DNA from 2 places in the Alteromonas sp. HB246098 genome. Region 2 is predicted to be linked to the other one. Evidence: predicted binding sites of a transcription regulator. Region 2 holds the regulator's gene; the other holds the start of a gene.
The links. The regulator LexA, encoded in region 2, represses DNA repair genes until DNA is damaged. The targets are predictions, from matches to a motif close to TACTGTATNNNNATACAGTA.
Positions count from the first base shown of each region.

Region 1: the regulator LexA is predicted to act here: its motif matches at 3,494-3,513, upstream of ACYTPF_RS13305 (recombinase RecA).

Region 1 is NZ_JBTZUG010000006.1:4,354-12,575, forward strand. Features, by position in the region: gene ACYTPF_RS13295 (error-prone DNA polymerase) at 1-1,205, opposite strand, end outside; gene ACYTPF_RS13300 (Y-family DNA polymerase) at 1,241-2,725, opposite strand; gene ACYTPF_RS13305 (recombinase RecA) at 2,728-3,480, opposite strand; gene ACYTPF_RS13310 (hypothetical protein) at 3,730-4,242, opposite strand; gene ACYTPF_RS13315 (DUF885 domain-containing protein) at 4,245-5,996, opposite strand; gene ACYTPF_RS13320 (DUF1820 family protein) at 6,036-6,371, opposite strand; gene ACYTPF_RS13325 (M28 family metallopeptidase) at 6,559-8,196, shown strand.
Region 2 is NZ_JBTZUG010000004.1:115,408-123,629, forward strand. Features, by position in the region: gene ACYTPF_RS10445 (sensor domain-containing diguanylate cyclase) at 1-2,164, shown strand, start outside; gene ACYTPF_RS10450 (glycerophosphodiester phosphodiesterase family protein) at 2,223-3,608, opposite strand; gene lexA (transcriptional repressor LexA) at 3,849-4,475, shown strand; gene coxB (cytochrome c oxidase subunit II) at 5,058-6,221, shown strand; gene ctaD (cytochrome c oxidase subunit I) at 6,232-7,890, shown strand; gene ACYTPF_RS10470 (cytochrome c oxidase assembly protein) at 8,042-8,222, shown strand, end outside.

The DNA.
Region 1 (8,222 bases), on a different contig from region 2:
GTAGCCGCGATAGCGGTCCTTTCTCTGCCGTATTTTTGATAAATGTATTGAATGATCTCTTCACGGCGCTGATGCTCGAAATCCACATCAATATCGGGCGGTTCATTACGTTCTTTGGAAATAAAGCGTTCGAACAGTACGCTTATTTGCCTAGGATCTACCGCGGTTATTTCCAAGCAATAGCACACTACCGAGTTGGCCGCAGAGCCGCGCCCTTGATATAAAATGCGCTGCCGCTTGGCAAACTGAACAATATCGTAAATGGTTAGAAAGAAATACTCATATTCTTGCTCGGCAATAAGTGTCAGTTCTTTTTCTATAATTTTGCGGATTTCAGAGGTTATACCTTCTGGAAAGCGCACTTTAATACCGGCTTCTACGCGCTCCCGTAAATACGATGTAGGCGTATACCCTTCTGGTACAAGTTCCGAAGGATAGTGATAGCGCAATTCTTCTAAAGAAAACGTGAATACCTGGGCTAGGGCATTGGTATTGGCTATCCATTTCTCAGGATAGAGCTTTTTTATTTTTTGTATGGTGCGCAGACTACGCTCTGCGTTACTCAACGCTTCCCGACCTATTTTATCTACACTGGTATGCTGTTGTGTGGCATGTAAAACATGTTGAAGTGGTAGCCTGTCAGCGTGATGCATGAGTACACCTGTACAGGCAATAACCGGAAAGGGATAGGTAGACTGTAAATGATTGTAGTGCGCAAACCTCTGATGATCTCGTCCGTCTAATAGACGCTGAGCACCAATATAGGCATCGATGCCGGGATGCTTTTGCAGCCACTCAGCCCAATGCTTGTCGTGGGCTTCTTTTCCGCTTGGTAGCCAAATAAATTTGCAGTGGCGAATGGTACGCAAATCCCACTCGGCCAGTTGGTATTCTCCTTTTGCGGAGCGACGCCTGGCGTTAGTTATAATTCGGCACAGTTCGCTGTAGGCTGCTTTGTTCGGGCACAACAGCACAAAAGATAAAGTGTCATCAAATACAAAGTAACTGCCAACAATAAGCTTAATAGGCAGGCCTTGGTGGGTTATTTCATCGAAAGCCCGTACTACTCCCGCTACTGAGCACTCATCTGTAATGGCAAGCGCGTCATAGCCAAGAAAAGAAGCCGTGGTCACAAGCTCTGCGGGAGAAGAGGCGCCGCAAAGAAAGCTATAGTTACTTTGGCAAAAGAGTTCGCTGTATTTCATGATTTAGCTTTTACCTTTTCTTTAACCGCATGCGGCTAACAAAAAAGGCCCTGTACCCACCAGCGGCTCTCTTCGTCTTTAAATACTAAAAGCCTTACACATTGCTCAGTCTGGGCGATGAAATAATCTCGCTTTGTTGGGCTGTCATGCCACCACTCGCTGTGTAAGCGCACGGGGCCAAAGCAAATTTGAGTCGCCTGAATAAGCGGCTTAGGTGTATCAAAGGTAAAAGTTGGCGTAATGTCACTACTATAACCGTAATTACCGGTGCTCGGCTCTGTCACCGTCATATATTCAAACTGATGGCTGTCGGCAGCGCGAGGTTGGAACGTACTGTTATCGCCTAGCTTGGCATTTAAGCGGCCAATCAATTGTTTTTGTGCAACGTCATTAAACCTATCGCTAAAAAAGTCGCCATTCTGCGAATCTATTTCTTCAAACTGCTGACAGGTAAGCGCAATGGCTGTGGCTGGCTCGGGTAGCTCCAGGTTCTCAGTTTTAAGGCTAAACAGCGGTAGCCAACTTTGTACTGAGGACTGTGGAAGTGCCGATTGAATATTAATCTCCATTACAGGGGCTTCTCTGAAATGAATGTGCACGCTAATGCTCGATGTATACAAGTTCCTGGCCCGTAAATAGTGAGACAAATGCTCAAACTGCTGCGTGACAAAAGGCGTTAGGTGCTGTGTGTTTTCAATATCAAAAGGCAATAAAGTAAAGTTATCAAAGTGCTCTAAAGGCCTAAATAGCGTAATGCGAGGGAAGGTTTCTCCTCTGAGCGCAGTAAGATACATAATGGTGTTATTGTCGAAGCGCCGCCCCAGCTCTTGTACCGGCATGGCCAATAGCTGTTGTACACGGGTAACACCCACCCTTGCCAAGGCGTCAATGACTTTAGGTGACAGAGCAGTAATAGAAAGCGGGCACGTACTTAGTGCTTTCTTTATGTCATTTTGCGTATGTAAATAGGTGTTATGTTTATGAAGGGCTAATACCTTTGCAGCCTCAATTGTCCATGCGCTAGCAAAATGATAACGAATGTCTGCCTCTGCAAGTGCTTGAGTTAGGGTTTTCCACAGTGGTTTATGCCCGCCATAGTAATGGGTTAGGTTATCTAGCCTTACTGCCAGACCATTTACGCTATTCGAATGAATGTGGCAGTCTAGTACGATGTCAGAAGCCAGAGGATACAGCCTATGGGCTAGCTGCGTCAGCATATGCTTTTCGGCTTCTTCACTGAAAGGCAGAATATGCACGTAGGGGCACAGCGCCGCGGCTTGGGCAAGTCCATGACCAATTTCAATGCCCTCTTTTTTCGCAATATCATTACATTGCGTAATTTTGTTCGTTTTGCTGCAATACACAGCAATAGGTGTATTCGACGGTAATGACGAAGAATTTCCGTTAGATTCGTCTCCAGGTTCGTTTCTAGACCCTTTCCTGTGCGCACGTGTACTTGTAGCCGCTTTGAAGTGGCTGTCTAAAGTAAGTTGATAGCAGTAAATATAGGCCCACAGCATTATTAGCTCACAGAATGTAAAGCCTGATCGGAAAGCGTGTTATGTGCCATGGCCCATTTAATGGCGTGATTGTCAGGGGTCCACCGATGAGAAATAACAATGTTATCTTTTGGCCATCCATGACGTTGTTTGCGTATATTCACCGACAAGGCGTGGGGTTTGCCAAATAGCGCAATATCTAAAGTAATGGGCAATGAGTTGTCGTTTTGGCTTGGTGTACTGGTTTGTAAACCACCCTGTAAGCTTGTTTTTGGATAATTTAATGATGGTGCCTGTTGTTGCGGGGGCGTATACAGCAAGCACAGCGCATCGTTATGCGTTGCTGCAACTTGTAGGCGGCGTGCTTCTTTTTGATTTACAGCATTACTCCACAGCACCACGCAATGGCAAGCCGTACTTTTTAAGCACTGCTCTGCTGCCCACAATGACTCTTGTTCTTCACTTGTTTTTACTACCAGTACCTGTTGCGCTTTAAGCCCCAAATTTTCTAACCACGGGGACTGTAGTAGCCCAGGAGGGTTAATAAACACCACCAGTTTGTGCATGCGATGCTGACAAATAACCCGTTTAAAGAGTGAAAGCTCACCCACGCCGGTTAGTGAGGAAATACGTACAAGCCCTGTAGAAGCCACGCCCCCGTTAAGCGCATTATCCAGACACGGAAAACCCAGCGAAAACTTAGCTTCACTTTGCTTTTGATCTCTGGCCCGCCAAATATGGGGATGCTTGTTAAGTACGGATAACGACTTTTTCATGGCACTCAAAATAAACTGTATTTTTATACAGTATTATAGGCCAGCAATAACCCTTTTCAAGATAAAAGGTTTTTGTCTTGTTGTTTTAACTGCTAACTTACTGATTAGTTTGGAAAGGTAAAAAGATTAAACTTTTAAAAGAGTAGTGATATAGACGAGGGTCGCCAATCCTAACAACACAGTAAAGCGGGCGACCCTAACGCGTAATCAGCACTTTATCGGCGCTAACATGGGGATAAGAGTAAGAGGCTACTCTTGTGATGACGGTTCTTTTTGTGATTTTGCTGCAGTACCGTTTACGGTTGCTGTAACGGTTTGGCAAAAAGCAATAAATCCGTCTGCGGTATTTTTTGCCCATACCATGCGAACGTTGCTAGGTAGAGCCTTCACCACTTCACGAATCTCCTCAAGCGTCACTTCTTCATTCTGTAATGCCTTATTTAAAGATTCTTCAAGGGACATACCTTTTTCACAACAAGCCATAATAATGGTTGAAAAGTTGCGCATAAGCGGGTGCAGCGCATTGTATTGAGTTTGGTCAATAAGACGGCTTTTATAGGCACTTTCAATACGCGCGGTAAGGTTTTTTTCCAACGCATCTGTAACAAGAACAAGATTGCGATAAGCATACGTAACCTTGTTACTGGTCTGTTTATTCGAGTGGCGCAACAGCGCCAGCTCTTTTTGCAAATTCTGCGCTCGCAGCACAAAGTAAATTAAAAACAGGATAAGTAATCCTATAACTCCAAATGCAACGATCATGTTTATTTTGCCTTTTGTTCTTCTATAAACGTGTTGATATTTTGTTCCAATATGAAAAGTGGAACTGAGCCATTTTCTAACACCGCGCGGTGGAATTTGCGCACGTCAAAACGCTCACCTAAAGCAGTCTCTGCTTTTTCGCGAAGGCCTTTTATTTTGATTTCACCAATTTTGTATGACAGCGCTTGCGCTGGCCAAGAGATATAGCGGTCTATTTCCGTATTAACGTTGTGTTCTGAAAGCGCGGTGTTTTCCATCATATAGCTCACCGCTTGCTGACGGCTCCAACCCATTGTATGCATACCGGTATCGACCACTAAGCGACACGCACGCCACATTTCGTAGCTTAAGCGACCGAAGTTGTCGTACGGCGTTTCATAAATACCTGCTTCAATACCTAAAAACTCAGAGTACAGACCCCAGCCTTCACCAAACGCTGAAATATAGGTGTTACGGCGTACCATGGGCAAGTCTTCAAGCTCTGCGGCCAACGAAATTTGTAGGTGGTGGCCAGGTACTGCTTCGTGCAAGGTCAGTGCAGGCAATGCATACAAAGGGCGCTTATCAAGGGCATAAGTGTTTACCCAGTAATATCCTGGCTGGTCATCGCGGCTAGGGTGAATGTAACGGCCTGTTGTGTATTTGGGCGCGATAGCGTCTGGTACAGGCGCTACGCCATAAGGCGTTCTTGGCAGATACTCAAAAAGCGAAGGAAGCTTTGCGTCCATTTTCTTTGCAATAAACGACGCTTCTTTTAGTAAATCTTCAGCGCTGGTGGCATAGAATTGAGGATCTTCGCGTAAAAACGCAATGAATTCGTTAATGTCGCCATCAAAGCCAAGCTCATCCACAATTTGCTGCATTTGTGCGCGAATGCGTTTTACTTCAGACAGACCTAAATCATGGATTTCCTGAGGCGTCATATCTGTGGTGGTGTAATGCTTGGCTCTATTGGCGTAATACGCCACGCCATCAGGCCAGTTGTTTGCGGCAATATCTTCACGGGCATTAGGAATGTATTCCTCTACCATGAAGTCGTAAAACATTTGATACGCAGGCAGTACGCTGCTGTTTATTGCAGCTTTGCCTTGCTCTGATAACGCAGCCTTTTGCTCGGCAGTAAAGTACTCAGGAAAGCGGGTAAATGGAGAATAAAAACCACTGTCCACTGCATTTTCAACAATGTATGACGCCACCGAATCTTCAAATCCTTTAAGCACGACTTTAGGCTGTGTGTAGCCTTCTTTTAGCGCTTGTTTCATATACGCAATTTGTTGGTCAAAATAAGATTTCAGCGCGTTTAGGCGGCTAATATAGGCTTGATAATCTTCTACGCGTTTAAAGATTGATAAATTTGGGAGTGAAGCCATGGCACCATGAAAGCCATATTCTGAATTGATGGGCACCAAGTGCGCGCGATAGGTATACTCATCCACATAGTTGGCTAAACGGTATTGCTGCATTAGCAAAGCAATATAAGCGTCAGTAGAAATAGAGTCTTTTTCGTACTGACTTAAGGCCTTTTGAAACGCACGCCATTGTTCATTTTGTGTTTTAAGTGCTTCGGGCGAAATATCAGGTAGCACATGGGCCAAAGAACTATCGCCTTGGCGAGAGGCTAAAAGAGGGGAAACCGAAAGCTCATACTGCCAAATGTCATCAAGTAGTTGGTATAAGCTTTCATCATCAAGGCTTTTTGCAGGTGAACTAACGCTGCAAATAAATAGTAATGCTGCTAACAGATAGCGATACATAAGGGTCTCCGGTAACCTTCACCGGTTTGACGCCGGTGGCTACTCTTTCGTTGGTGTATATATTGGGCTAGGGAAAGCAGTTACTTTATCAGATTTATTTTCTAATTTAGTAATTTTGGCTGTTCCTTTTTTATTTACGGCGTCAATGCGTAAAACGTTGTGCATAGGAATATAAGTTTTTGTTACTTCTGAAAATTCAGCTTTTAACCTTTCATGGCTAGGATCTACAACAACGCTCGTGTGGGTATCCCACACAAAGTCACCTATCTCAATAAAGCCAAATAAAGCACCTTGTATAAGGTTTTTCACATATAACTCATAGCGTTCACCATTACTGATAAATTGAACGCGGTAAAGAATATCGTCTTTCGACATGAATGCTGCTCTTCACTAAAAACATAAGAATCTCCGGAAACTGAGCCGGAATGTGGCTAACAATTTTACCTTGCTACTAAAATGCGAGCAACGGTAGGAAACACATGGTAAACGTATGCAGTTTAATGGTATTTCGCCTATTAACTGCGTTACCATGACGCACACTTAGTTATACGGTGAAATTACAATGATAAAAAAACTACTGATAGGTAGTGCAATGACAGCAATGACCTTTGCTGCTACTGCTCACAACCACGCATCGACAGATAATGCTTTTAACCCTGATACACAGCGAATTAAATCACATCTGTTTTTCTTAGCAGATGATTTGCTTGAAGGCCGTGATACTGGCTCTCGCGGTCATGAAATTGCGGCACTTTATATTGCTACCGAATTTGCCAAATATGGCTTAAAGCCAGCAGGTACAGATGGTTACGTACAAAACGTATCGTTTCGTAAAGCCAACCTAGTTCAAGAGTCTCCTAAGTTTACCTTCACCCAAAACGGCGAGACCATCGATTTTGATTATCCAAAAGAGTACTTAGCTAGCCCGAGTTTGCTCAGCACTGAGGTCAATGTAAAAGGCGAAATGGTATTCGTAGGCTACGGTATCGTGGCTGATGAGCTATCTCACAACGATTACAAAGATCTAGATGTAGAAGGTAAAATCGTAGTAGCGCTTGCGGGCAAGCCAAGTGACTTTCCATCAGAAGAGGGCGCTCACTTTGCGTCTGGCTATCAAAAGCAAAAGTATGCGGTAGACAATGGTGCTATTGGCATGATCACTATCACAACACCTAAAAATGAAAAAGTACGCCCTTATCAAAGCCGCTTAAACTATATTCATACGCCGCGTATGGCCTGGTTAGATGATAGCGGCGAGCCTGCTAACAGCTTTTCTCAGCTTAAAGGCGGCGCTTACATGAGTGAAGGGGCTGCGCGTAAGTTATTTGAAGGCGCAGAAAAGAGTCTTGATGATGTTTATGCAGTTCTTGAAGCGGACAAAGTGCCGCAAGGTTTTGCGCTAAACGGTGTAGTAGATATTAGCAAGAAGAGTGTTCACGACACCATTACAAGCCCAAATGTTGTGGGTATATTAGAAGGTTCAGACCCTGAGCTTAAAAACGAATACGTAGTTTTCTCTGCTCACTCAGATCACATTGGTTTTGCTAAAACAGTGAAGAAAGACAACATCAACAATGGTGCCATGGACAATGCGTCGGGCACGTCAGTGATGTTAGAAACTGCACGCTTGTTTAGCGAAATGAAAGAAAAGCCAAAGCGCTCAATTCTGTTCGTGTCGGTAACCGGTGAAGAGAAAGGCCTGTTAGGTGCAGACTATTTTGCCCGTAACCCGACCGTACCTGTTACATCAATGGTGGCAAACGTAAACCTAGATATGCCAATTCTGACCTACGAGTTTGCTGATGTTATAGCCTTTGGTGCTAACCATAGTGATTTGCAAGAATCAGTGGAAAAAGCTGCTGCTAACGCAGATATCGAGCTAAGCCCGGACCCGTGGCCAGAGCAGGCACTTTTCACTCGCTCAGACCACTATGCGTTTGTAAAACAAGGCGTACCTTCAGTATTTATGGTGCCTGGTCTTAAATCAAAAGATCCTAACGTAGATGGCAGCAAGGTATTTGGTAAGTTCTTATCTACGCACTATCACAAGCCGAGCGATGATATTAACCAGCCATTTAATTGGAATGCAGCGGAGACGTTCACCAAAGTTAACGCACAAATCGGTTGGACGTTAGCAAACCAAAAAGATAAGCCGAAATGGAACGAGGGCGACTTCTTCGGTAACACGTTTAGTAAGTAAACGCCTATGTATGAGCTAGCAGATCA
Region 2 (8,222 bases):
AATAGGAATTGTTGGTGAATTTGAAGAAACATTCAAAGCGCGATATGGAACTACTCTTTCTAAAGTAAGCCGTGAGCATGCTTTTTGTAGTCATGTGGTAGAAGAGCGCAAACAAGTTGTTGTTAACAATGCACATGAAGACCCCAGATTTAAAGATAATCCGTTAGTAACGGGAGAGCCGCACATCTGCTTTTATGCAGGAACTCCCATTGAAATTAATGATGAGATTATTGGAGCTGTATGTCTTATTGATACTGTTCCTCGAGAAATCGATGCCGAATACCTTGAAGTGCTGAATAGAATTGGTGCGCTTGTTAGCCAGCATATTTCTCTATCAAAGGAACATGAGGCACTTAAGCGCGAACACGGTTTAATTGAAAAGTCCCCTATAGTGTTGGCCACTTGGAGAAATACTACGTCGTTACGGCTAGTTCATATTTCTCAAAATAGTGAGCGTGTATTGGGTATATCGGCACAAGACTTACTATGCGGCGCTGTAGAGCTTGGCGATGTTCTAACTCAAGACGCTGAAAGCGACTTTACTTTTGCTATGCAGGCGCATATGGAAGGTGTGGAAACCCATTCATGCCGCCTTCAAATAGCCACCCCTACGCGAACTATTTGGGTGAGCATGATTTCTACGGCAAGCTTTCGTGAAGACGGGATGCTGTATTCAGTGCAAGCATTTCTTTTCGATACCAGCGATCAAAAATATGTTGAAGACAAACTTCACAAAACGAACCAGCGCATGCGCCTGCTATTGGAAGCCTCTGAATTAGGTACGTGGGACTGGAATTTGGCCGCTGATGTAAACCAAGTAAATAAACGTTGGTGTGATATCGTCGGCCTTGAATATGAGTATTATGATACCAGCTCTCGCTTTTTCAGGCAGTTAATTCACCCTGCGGACTATGTAAAAGTAGAAAAGCAATTAAATGAACACATTATTGGTGAGAGCAAGGTTTTCAATACTACCTTTCGCATGAAACATACTAACGGCACGTGGGTTTGGGTTGAAACCTATGGAAAAACTGTGGAATTTAACGCTGCGGGTAAGGCTATTCGCGTTGCTGGTATTCATCGCGACATTACCCAGAGAATGGAAAGCGAACTTCATGAGAAAAAGAAAACCCAGCTACTTCAATTTATAAATAAAACCCGTGCCTCTTATCTTCAGAACAACGATTTAACCATGGCCTGCCAAACAGTATTGCCTGAGCTCATTGATATCTCGGATAGTCAGTTTGCTTTCATTGGGCAAATGAAAGGCGAAGGCGATGCCTCGAAGCTGTTTATTCATGCCATTTCTGAAATAGTGTGGGACAGCAGCAGCTTCTCGCAATACAACGAGTACAAAAAGCGGAACTTGTATTTCGATAACTTTGATAACCTTTTTGGTACCACAATTTTAACCGGTGAGGTAACGTTAAGTAATGCCTCAGGAAGTCATCCAAACTCAAAAGGGGTACCGCAAGGGCACCCCCGCATTAGTCGTTTTTTAGGGCTACCGATTAAGGTTAAAGATAGAGTAGTGGGCATGATTGGTTTAGCCAATAAATTCGAGCCCTACGCCTTAGATGATGCAGAGTTTTTACAACCTTTATTAGACGCATTAGCAGGTCTTTTCTACGCGGTAGAGCTGGAAGAAGCGCGTGCGATAGCTGAAGAGAAGTTGCGTAAGCTGGCTATGACTGATTCGCTAACTGGGCTGTACAATCGGCGAGCTTTTGTTGATAAATGCCATCAACTCTCTGCACAAAGCAATAGAGTGAGCGTAGCGGTAATAGATATAGACCACTTTAAAAAAGTTAACGATACTTATGGACATGATGCAGGGGACCAAGCCCTAATTTCAGTAGCCCACCTCATAGAAGAATATTATGTGGAGCCCGATATTGTTTCACGTCTTGGTGGAGAAGAGTTTGCGATAGTAGCAATTTCAGACAACAAAAAAGACGAAGAAATGCGATTTAACAAACTTCGAGAGGCTGTTGAAAAAACAGAAGTTAAATACAAGAAAGACACGATATCTGTAACAATAAGTATTGGTGCCGTTTTTGCTGAGGATAGCTTGAATCTTGATTTTAGTGGGTTACTTTCTAAAGCTGATAAACTGCTATATACGGCGAAAAAGAATGGCCGAAATCAAGTTATTCTAGGGTGATGGGAACTTAGGACAACGCTAGAAAACACGTTTTTTACAGCCCTAAGCCCTCCAACTTTTATATACTAGGTGCTAGTCCCATACAGCTTGCATAATATGTTGTTGTTGCTGGCCAGTCAGAAAACACACCAAGTACGCCCACATCTTTTGCTAGTACATCAAGTACTGTCATAACGTCACCATCGTTATTGATTGCGCTATCAGTGGCCAAAGAACCATTAACACTTTGGTAATACCAACCCCCACCTGTATTCAGCAATCCAGAGCGCTCTAGAGACCATGTAATAATATCAAGCCCTGCTTCTTTCGCCGCAATCGCGTATGGGGAAGGCACTATCTTTTCATTTTCAACCGTCAATAAGACCCAAATTGGTGGAGCAATTATTTGTACCCCATCTGCAACAAGTTGTTCCATAGTTGGAGTTAACAGTTCGGGATTATTAACTAATTGCTCAGCGGTGACGCCATCTTCGCCATCTGCGCTTTGGGCGCCATATCTATCGTCTAGATACACCGCTTGATTGCCGAAAGCTGGTTCATTCTCAATCCAGTATTTCACATCTGCTAAGTTAAATGACTGGGGCCAGACATTTTCTGGTTCAATGCCTGCTGCTTTGTATTCATCTATCATCTTTTGAGCATATTGTTGCTGTGTGAAACCATCAAAAGGCATTTGAACAGATGGCGTTTTAAGCTCTGGTGTCATTTTCACATTTAACTTTTTGAACAGTTCTATACTTTCTGCGTGTGTTAACAGGGTACCTTTTGATGAATATAAGTCTGTGCGCCAGTTTGCTGTACCATCTAAATACTCATCTACAGTGGTTGCATTTGGGTTCGCTGCGTCCATTTTACCTTTTAGCGTTTTGAATTCTGCGAGTGTTATATCGCTGGTGCAGCACTGCGCTTGGGCGGCAATGCCATTTTCAGGGTCGGCCGGTGTAAAGGGTACAGAGCAATTATCAGCCAAATCGGTTGAGAGTATATTCGTTGTAGTATGCAAGTCACACTGCGAATGCCTGCACACTAAAGCTTTATCTTTAGTAAATGTAACGTCACACTCTACTATTCCTGCGCCAAGTTTTGCCGCTGATTCGTAGGCTTCTTTCGTGTGCTCCGGGAACTGCAGTGACGCTCCACGATGCCCAATTGAAAAATCTGTTTTATAAAACGGGCCTTCACTACATTGTTGTAGTGCACTCTTTAGCTCTCCATCATCCATATCCTCTACAAGAAAAGATGGGCGCGCCCCTATCTGTATATTCGGGGCCTCTCCAGCCGGTACTTGAACGATAACAGGAACTTCAACTGTTTCGACCACGGTTACTGTGTTTTCTACAACTACCTGTTTTTCTACCTCAACGACTTCTACAGAGTCGTCATCACACGCTGCTAAGCTTAGAGTGATGACTAATACCGTGAGTATTTTTTTAGTTAGTTTCATAGATTTTCCATTGTAATTAATGAATTAAGTTTTATTTGTAGGGTAATTAACATCTGCCCAAAATTACGCTAAGCGTTGAGCGTGTCAGTTTCGTGATAATGGGGTTACGAATTAGCTACATTTTTTATAGGAAATAAAGAATGTTAAAAGCACCTCGAGCTTTTCTCACAAGGCTTACTACTTGTTATTTGTTTTTAGGTGTATATACTTACAGGAACTGTATGAACAGACAGGTCTTTTATGCGCCCACTCACAGCTCGACAAACTGAAGTTTTAGAACTTATTAAAACAACCATGCAAGAAACGGGAATGCCGCCTACGCGTGCGGAAATTGCTCGTCAACTTGGTTTTCGTTCTGCCAACGCAGCAGAAGAACATTTGAAGGCATTGGCGCGTAAGGGCGTAATTGAAATTTTGCCTGGTACCTCTCGTGGTATTAAGCTCAATATCCCCCTTGAGGACACTGCACCAGAAGAAGAAGGCCTGCCCCTTATCGGGCGCGTGGCGGCTGGTGAGCCAATTTTGGCGCAAGAGCATGTAGAATCTCACTACAAGGTCGACCCTGCTTTGTTTCAGCCTCAGGCTGACTTTTTACTTCGTGTAAACGGCATGAGTATGAAGGACATCGGTATCTTGGATGGCGATCTTCTTGCTGTGCATCGCACGACTGATGTCCACAACGGTCAGGTAGTTGTAGCGCGGGTGGATGAAGACGTTACGGTTAAGCGTTTAGAAAAGCGCGGTCGTGAAGTATTACTTCATGCTGAAAACGAAGAGTTTTCGCCAATTAAAGTAGACCTTGCTAATGAGCCTTTTGCTATAGAAGGTATTGCCGTGGGTGTTATAAGAAACGCCGACTGGATGTAAGGTTTTAGCATCTTCAATCAAAAGCGGCGTATTAGCCGCTTTTTTTATGTCTTTTAGTACCAAATTTTAGTTAATTTTCTTAGTTTAGCGTTTATTGGTATGTTTCAAAATTATGAAATCTGACATCACCATTGTATGAAAGATATGCGCTATTTGGCCCGAGTACAGAGTGGCTAAAGCACATTTATTATTTGAAAATTTGTTTGAAAAACACGAGAAGCGATGTGTTAATTGTTGATTTTGTGACCAAATAAAGCTTCATCCTTATCAACTCCCCGTTCAAAATGCGCGTTTGATTTTTTAAGCGCCGTCAGCACGCCTTATACCCACTCTACCAAAATTGTAACGCAACCCTGCCACATGAAATGATTAAAAATTAACCTCTTCATTAAATTTTTAATAGAAAAGACTAGACGGCACGGCATTATTGCGCAATTCTTATACAGAGATTAACAAAATAATAACAATGGCTCTAAATTTGTTTTACAAGTTGAGGTGATGGGTCAATCGTTCGCAAACCATTTGGTAGGGCAGCGCGCAAAATAATCAGCGTTTTTGGTCTTGCTATTACGGAGGTGCTGAGTGAAACAACTAACGACCGTTTTCGCAAAGTGGTGTTCAACAATACCGTTTTTGCTTTTTTCCCCGTTACTTCTTGCGCAAGAAGTTAGTGAAGAAGTCTCTTCTCTTAATTTAAGACGCGGTGCCACCGACATCAGCGGGCAGGTTTATGATCTGCATATGCTGATGTTTTTTATATGCGTAGGGATTGCGGTAGTCGTATTTGGGGTGATGTTTGCCTCAATGTATCTTCATCGGAAGTCTCGTGGCGCTAAGCCCGCTAACTTTCACGAAAACGTGAAGGTTGAAATAGCATGGACCGTTGTTCCTTTTCTTATTCTAATTTTTATGGCTGTGCCGGCGGCGAACACGCTTATTGCAATGGAAGACACGTCTGAGCCTGACATGACAGTGTTAGTCACGGGCTCTCAGTGGAAATGGCACTACAAGTACATGGACAGCGACGTGGAATTTTACTCACTGCTTGCTACTCAGCGTGAGCAAATAGAGAACAAATTTCAAAAAACCGACAATTACTTGCTTGAAGTTGACCGTCCGTTAGTCATTCCAACTGGGAAAAAAGTACGTTTTCTTATTACCTCTGACGACGTTATCCATTCGTGGTGGGTTCCAGATTTTGCCGTTAAAAAAGATGCAAACCCAGGCTTTATTAACGAGTCATGGGCCAAGGTCAATGAGCCGGGCATTTATCGCGGGCAGTGCGCAGAACTTTGCGGAAAAGACCATGGCTACATGCCAGTAGTGGTTATCGCTAAAGAGCCAGCAGAATTTGATAAATGGATGGGCGAACAAGAAGAAATTGTTCGCAAAGCCAAAGAAGAAGAGCAACGCCTACTTTCTATGAATATGTCCATGGATGAATTGATGAAAGAAGGCGAGCGCGTTTACAACGCCACGTGTGCAGCGTGCCATATGCCAAATGGTGAGGGTTTACCAGGTGTATTTCCAGCACTTAAAGGCAGCAAGATGGCGTTAGAAGATCAGCAAGGTCACATCGACATTGTCCTACATGGTAAGGCGGGTACAGCTATGCAGGCGTTTAGCAAAATGCTGAGCCTTAAAGAAATTGCTGCGGTTGTCACTTACGAGCGCAATGCGTGGGGCAATAACACTGGCGATATGGTTCAAGCCAAAGACGTTAATGCAGTGGCAAACGGAAACTAGGAGCAGACAAATGAGCAAAGCAACTGAAGTTATTTCGCCAGATACCTCTGCGACTCACATTGGTCAAGTAAATGGTGGGCACGCACAGGGCGATCACCTACATGATGACCATGAACACCACGACCATATTCCGAAAGGAGTAACGCGCTGGCTGTTTACTACTAACCATAAAGACATTGGTACACTTTACTTGTGGTTTGCCTTCATTATGTTTTTAGTTGGCGGCGCAATGGCCATGGTTATTCGCGCTGAACTGTTTCAGCCTGGTCTACAAATTGTTGAACCAAATTTCTTCAATCAAATGACCACTGTGCACGGGCTTATCATGGTATTTGGTGCCGTGATGCCAGCCTTTACAGGGCTCGCGAACTGGCTTATTCCAATGATGATTGGCGCCCCAGATATGGCATTGCCGCGCATGAATAACTGGAGCTTTTGGATTTTACCCGGCGCCTTTTTGATTCTGCTTAGCTCGCTATTTATGGAAGGTGGTGGCCCTGCCTTTGGTTGGACTTTCTATGCGCCGCTCTCAACAACCTATAGTGGCGATTCAACCGCGCTGTTCGTGTTCTCTGTTCACATTATGGGTATCTCATCCATTATGGGTGCGATTAACGTGATAGTGACTATTTTCAATATGCGTGCGCCAGGCATGACTTGGATGAAAATGCCGCTATTCGTGTGGACGTGGCTTATCACTGCATTTTTGCTTATTGCCGTTATGCCAGTACTCGCCGGTGCAGTGACCATGGTATTAACAGACAAGTTCTTTGGCACCAGCTTTTTTGATGCTGCTGGTGGCGGCGACCCGGTTATGTTCCAGCATATCTTCTGGTTCTTCGGGCACCCTGAAGTGTACATTATGATTTTGCCCGCTTTCGGCATTATCTCGCAAATTGTACCTACCTTTTCTAGAAAGCAGCTATTTGGTTATGCCTCTATGGTGTACGCCACGGCGTCTATCGCTCTACTTTCTTTTGTAGTGTGGGCTCACCATATGTTTACCACGGGCATGCCGGTGTACATGGAAATGTTCTTTATGTTTGCCACCATGCTTATCTCTGTGCCCACTGGGGTTAAGGTGTTTAACTGGGTAGCGACAATGTGGCGTGGTTCACTAAGCTTTGAAATGCCAATGATGTTCGCTATTGCCTTCATTGTTCTGTTTACCATCGGTGGGCTATCAGGACTAATGCTGGCGATAACACCTGTGGATTTCCAATATCACGATACCTATTTTGTAGTGGCTCACTTTCACTATGTTCTGGTAACTGGGGCGGTCTTTTCAATAATGGCGGCCGTGTATTACTGGCTGCCTAAATGGACAGGCAAAATGTACGACACGACTTTGGCTAAATGGCATTTTTGGTGCTCTTTAGTATCGGTAAATGTGTTGTTCTTCCCTATGCACTTTGTTGGTTTAGCGGGTATGCCACGTCGTATTCCTGACTATGCATTACAGTTCGCTGATTTCAATAAATGGATAAGCTTGGGGGGCTTCGCTTTCGGTTTATCTCAGCTTATCTTCCTTGCCCTGCTTATTAAAGCGTGTAAAAAGCAAGGTGAAGCGGTATCGGCGCAAGTTTGGGATGGCGCTGAAGGGTTGGAGTGGGAAATTCCATCCCCTGCTCCTTATCACACGTTTGAAACGCCGCCTGTCGTGAAGTAACGATAGGTGGGGTTTGTGAATTAGCCATTCTTGTAAAGCGCTAGGCAGTAACGGTAAGGATGGCATTCACATATTGCTGACGGTGAAGTAGGTAAGCGGCTATACAAGCGTTTACCAAGCTTCACTTTTGAAGTTACCCGGAGGTTGCGTGATGTCACAGCAAAGTGCAAATAACAAAATGGTTATCAAGCTTGTTGCTATTGTCATTGGCATGTTTGGCTTTGGCTTCGCCTTGGTTCCTTTGTATGACGTATTTTGTGACGTAGCGGGCATTAATGGCAAAACCGAGAACACGGCAGCCGTCTACCAATCAGTTGAGATTGATGAATCGC